2 regions of the Streptomyces sp. NBC_00250 genome follow, and region 1 is predicted to be linked to the other one. Evidence: riboswitches for the same ligand, from Rfam matches in the RefSeq annotation. Region 1 holds a riboswitch; the other holds the start of a gene.

The links. Region 1 has a riboswitch for glycine ahead of gcvP (aminomethyl-transferring glycine dehydrogenase). Riboswitches for the same ligand answer to the same signal wherever they lie in the genome.
Region 2: linked by a shared signal. The riboswitch ahead of gcvT (glycine cleavage system aminomethyltransferase GcvT) and the one ahead of gcvP (aminomethyl-transferring glycine dehydrogenase) in region 1 are both predicted to bind glycine.

The regions. Positions count from the first base shown of each region.
Region 1 is NZ_CP108088.1:7,562,362-7,564,747, forward strand. Features, by position in the region: gene OG259_RS34265 (DNA polymerase IV) at 1-210, shown strand, start outside; gene OG259_RS34270 (PRC-barrel domain-containing protein) at 332-697, opposite strand; glycine riboswitch at 810-909, shown strand; gene gcvP (aminomethyl-transferring glycine dehydrogenase) at 1,086-2,386, shown strand, end outside.
Region 2 is NZ_CP108088.1:2,947,769-2,950,154, forward strand. Features, by position in the region: gene OG259_RS13050 (enhanced serine sensitivity protein SseB) at 1-318, opposite strand, end outside; gene OG259_RS13055 (AAA family ATPase) at 466-1,128, opposite strand; glycine riboswitch at 1,280-1,379, shown strand; glycine riboswitch at 1,381-1,492, shown strand; gene gcvT (glycine cleavage system aminomethyltransferase GcvT) at 1,553-2,386, shown strand, end outside.

The DNA of each region.
Region 1 (2,386 bases):
GTCGAAGAGCCCGTGGCGCGGCAGTGGGCGCCGGGGCATGACGTACGACACGCGGTGTACGGGGCCGGGTGGGTCCAGGGGAGCGGGGTCGGGCGCGTCACGGTGCGGTTCGAGGAGCCGGGGTCGGAGCCGGGGCGGGTGCGGACGTTCGCGGTGGACGATCCGGAACTGGAGCCGGGGGAGGCGCTGCCGTTGGTGGGGCGGGGCTGAGTGGGGGTGCGGGTGGGCCGTGGTGCGCCCGGTCCGCGGCCGGGCCTGGGTCCCACCCGCACCACCGTGCGAGTGCGTGGGCAGAGGTGCGGGCCTGCTCCTCCGCGCTCCGCTCCTGTCGCTACTGGCCTGCCAGGCGGCCGAAGTCCGTGTCAGGGGTGTCCGTGGGGGGCGGGGGGAGGGCGAGGCTGTAGTGGCGGTAGAGCTGCAGCTCCTGCTCCGGGGAGAGGTGGCGGCCCACGCCGAAGTCGGGGGCGTCCTTGATGAGGGCGCGTTCGTACGGGATGTGGAGGCGGTCCTCGACCAGTTCGCTCGGCTCCAGCGGGACGAACGCGTCCCGGCTGAAGAGGCCGGTGCGGACCGCAGCCCATTCCGGGATGCCGGTCGCGTCGTCCAGGTACACCTCGTCCACGGTTCCGATCTTGTGCCCGTTGCGGTCGTACGCCTTGCGGCCTATCAGGCTGCGCGGATCGATATCGGTCTGCACGGTCCCTCCAACTGGTCGCAACTGCTCTACACCCTACGAAAGTGCACATCTGGGATGTCGGCCACTTGAGCGATGGGAGCCGCAACCTCGCTGGTAGGCTGGCTGTGGCTGTCGACCCTGTGCGGGAGAGTCCCCCGGAGAAACCTTCCGGAGGGCGCCGAAGGAGCAAATCCTCCCCGGAATCTCTCAGGCCCCTGTACCGCGCGGACGAGGTCACTCTGGAAAGCAGAGCGGTGTCCACGGCATGCGCTCTCACCGACGGTGAAAGCCGGCGTGCCGTGAGGCGTGCCGGTGAAACTCTCAGGTTGAGATGACAGAGGGGGAGGCCGTCCGGGTACCCGCGCCGTGGTGCCCCTCGCAGGTCGTGACGACCAGGAGGCCTCCGTACATGACCGCCAACCGCATTCCGCTCTCCGAACTCGAACAGGGCATCCCGTTCGAGCAGCGGCACATCGGGCCCGACGCCGAGGCGCGCGCCAAGATGCTCGCCCAGGTCGGTTACGGCTCCCTCGACGAGCTCACGGCCGCCGCGGTGCCGGACGTCATCAAGAACACCGAGGCGCTGAGCCTGCCGTCCGCGCGCACGGAGGCCGAGGTCCTCGCCGAGCTCCGCACGCTCGCCGACCGCAACCAGGTCCTCGCGCCCATGATCGGTCTCGGCTACTACGGGACCTTCACCCCGCCGGTGATCCTGCGGAACGTGATGGAGAACCCCGCCTGGTACACGGCGTACACGCCGTACCAGCCGGAGATCTCGCAGGGGCGCCTGGAGGCGCTGCTGAACTTCCAGACCGTGGTCGCCGACCTGACCGGGCTGCCCACCTCCGGTGCCTCCCTGCTCGACGAGGGCACCGCGGCCGCCGAGGCCATGGCGCTCTCCCGCCGCGTCGGCAAGGTCAAGAACGGTGTCTTCCTCATCGACGCCGACGCCCTGCCGCAGACGATCGCCGTCATCGAGACCCGCGCCGAGCCGACCGGCGTCGAGGTCGTCGTCGCCGACCTCAGCGAGGGCATTCCGGCCGAGATCGCCGAGCGCGGTGTCTTCGGCGTGCTCCTGCAGTACCCCGGTGCCTCCGGTGCCGTCCGCGACATCAAGCCGCTGATCGACGCCGCCCACGAGCTCGGCGCGATCGTCACCGTCGCCGCCGACCTGCTCGCGCTCACCCTGCTCACCTCGCCCGGTGCGCTCGGGGCCGACATCGCCGTCGGTACGACGCAGCGCTTCGGCGTTCCCATGGGCTTCGGCGGTCCCCACGCCGGTTACATGGCCGTCCAGGACAAGCACGCCCGCTCCCTGCCCGGTCGTCTGGTGGGTGTCTCCGTCGACGCCGACGGGAACCGTGCGTACCGCCTGGCCCTGCAGACCCGCGAGCAGCACATCCGCCGCGAGAAGGCCACCAGCAACATCTGTACCGCTCAGGTGCTGCTCGCCGTCATGGCCGGCATGTACGCCGTCTACCACGGCCCCGAGGGCCTCCAGGGCATCGCGCGCCGCACCCACCGGTACGCCGCGATCCTCGCCGCCGGCCTCACCGCCGGTGGTGTGGAGCTCACCCAGGGTGCCTTCTTCGACACCCTCACCGCCCGCGTGCCCGGCAAGGCCGACGAGGTCGTGGCCGCCGCCCGCGAGGCCGGCGTGAACCTCTACCGCGTCGACGCCGACCAGGTGTCCATGTCGTGCGACGAGAC
Region 2 (2,386 bases), 4.6 Mb from region 1:
GCCGGGGTTCACGGCGATGCCTAGCTGCGGGGGCAGGCCGCGGGCGAAGTCGCGGGCCGGCGCGACGGTGAACGACATGTGGTTGCCGACACAGGCGAGGAACTGCGCCTCGGAGCTGAAGACGGGGACGTACGCCGCGCCGTCGATCTCCATGGTGGCGAGGTCGAGGTCGGTGCTGTCGGGTCCGCCGCCGTTGGGCAGCGGCACCCAGACCGGGCTGCGGCCGAGCACCTCGACCAGGCGGGCGCCCGCCGAGGGGTTGCCGAGGGAGGCGGCAAGGACCTCTTCGAGCTCATTGCCCGGCCACGTCACGTCCACGGTCCCGTTTCCCCTTCTCGCACGGCCTGCCGTACCGGCCGCCCCGGCAGCACCCTAACGCCGCCCCGGCACCGCCGTGGCCAAAAGGCAAGGGTACGAGCGCACGCCGGAGCGCCACCCGGGAGGTGCTCTCCTCGGGCGGTCCCGTCAGACGGCCTCGCGGAAGCCGATCTTCCGCAGGAGGTCCGCCGCGTCCCGGTCGAGCAGGGTCACGGAGGCGCAGCCGTGCGGCAGGCGGCCGGACTCGGCGGCCCGGACGAGCCGGCCGACGGCCCGCCGGTGCCGGGCGAAGGCGTAGGAGGAGACGCCCCGGCCGCGGGTGCGCTGGCCCTGGCGGGCGGTCCGGGGGGTGACGTCGAGGAGGATCAGGTGCAGGGCCCGGCCGCGTCGGCGGGCCTCCCGGGCGAGCCAGCCGCGCACCCAGGACTGGGTGCCGCAGTCGTGCACGATCACCCCGGCGCCGGAGCGCAGGGCGCGCCGGAGGCGGGCGTAGTGGGCGAGCCGGACCAGGGGCCGGTAGAGGGCGTACGGCAGGAGGCGGGGCATGCGGGCCTCCCAGTGCTCGCGGGTGTCCTGGGAGTCGATGCCGCCGCCCTCGGCGGCGCGCTTCATGAGGGTGGACTTGCCGCTGCCGGGCAGCCCGGAGACGACCACCAGGTCGCCGGCGGCGAAGGTGAGGGCGCGGGGGCCGCGGCCGCCGCGCTCGCGCAGGTCGCGCAGGAGCCGCCCGCGGCCACGTGTGCGGGCGCGGGCTCGCTGGGACGGTATGCCGGTACTCGACGCGTATGCGCCGGTGTGCTGGATCCTCATCGCTTCTCCCCCTGCCGGGCCTGGGAAGACCCTTGCCCACAAAGTGTAAAGAAACGGTAATGGGACACAAGCGATGTGCCCCGTCGAGCTCGCGTGCAATGATGTGCGCGCCAGGCGCGCACAGTCGCCACACAATCGCATACCGGCCGCTCGAATCCGCGCGGGAGAGTTCCGGACCGCACGTCGTGTCCGGACGCCGAAGGAGCAAGACCCTCCCTTGAATCTCTCAGGCCCCGTACCGCGCGGATGAGGCAGATCTGAAAAGCGGGACACCCTGCCGTGTCCCCACCCAAGGTGCAAGCCGATCTCTCGGTGACGAGATGCTCTCGGTGAACCTCTCAGGTTCCATGACAGATGGGGAGGACGTCCTCGCCCGTCATGTGTTTCGTCACCGATCACGCCCTTGGGACCCGGGAGCCACCCCATGAGCACTGCCCCCCGTCTGACCGCCCTCGACGCGACTCACCGTTCGCTGGGCGCGACCATGACCGACTTCGCCGGCTGGGACATGCCGCTCCGGTACGGCAGCGAGCGGGACGAGCACATCGCCGTCCGCACCAAGGCGGGTCTCTTCGACCTCTCCCACATGGGTGAGATCACCGTCACCGGTCCGCAGGCCGTCGAACTCCTCGACCACGCCCTCGTCGGCAACATCTCCACGGTGGGCGTCGGCCGGGCCCGCTACACGATGATCTGCCAGGAGGACGGCGGCATCCTCGACGACCTGATCGTCTACCGCCTCGGCGAGACGGAGTACATGGTCGTCGCCAACGCCTCCAACGCGCAGATCGTCCTGGACGCGCTGACCGAGCGCGCGGCCGGCTTCGACGCCGAGGTGCGCGACGACCGTGACGCGTACGCCCTGATCGCCGTCCAGGGCCCGGAGTCCCCCGGCATCCTGAAGTCGCTCACCGACGCCGACCTGGACGGTCTGAAGTACTACGCCGGCCTGCCCGGCACGGTCGCGGGCGTGCCCGCGCTGATCGCCCGTACCGGCTACACCGGCGAGGACGGCTTCGAGCTGTTCCTGAAGCCCGAGCACGCCGAGGGCGTCTGGAAGGCGCTGACCGAGGCGGGCGCCCCGGTCGGTCTGATCCCCTGCGGTCTGTCCTGCCGTGACACGCTCCGCCTGGAGGCGGGCATGCCGCTCTACGGCCACGAGCTGACCACCGCGCTCACCCCCTTCGACGCCGGTCTCGGCCGGGTCGTGAAGTTCGAGAAGACGACCAACGAGGGCCGCTTCGTCGGCCGCGAGGCG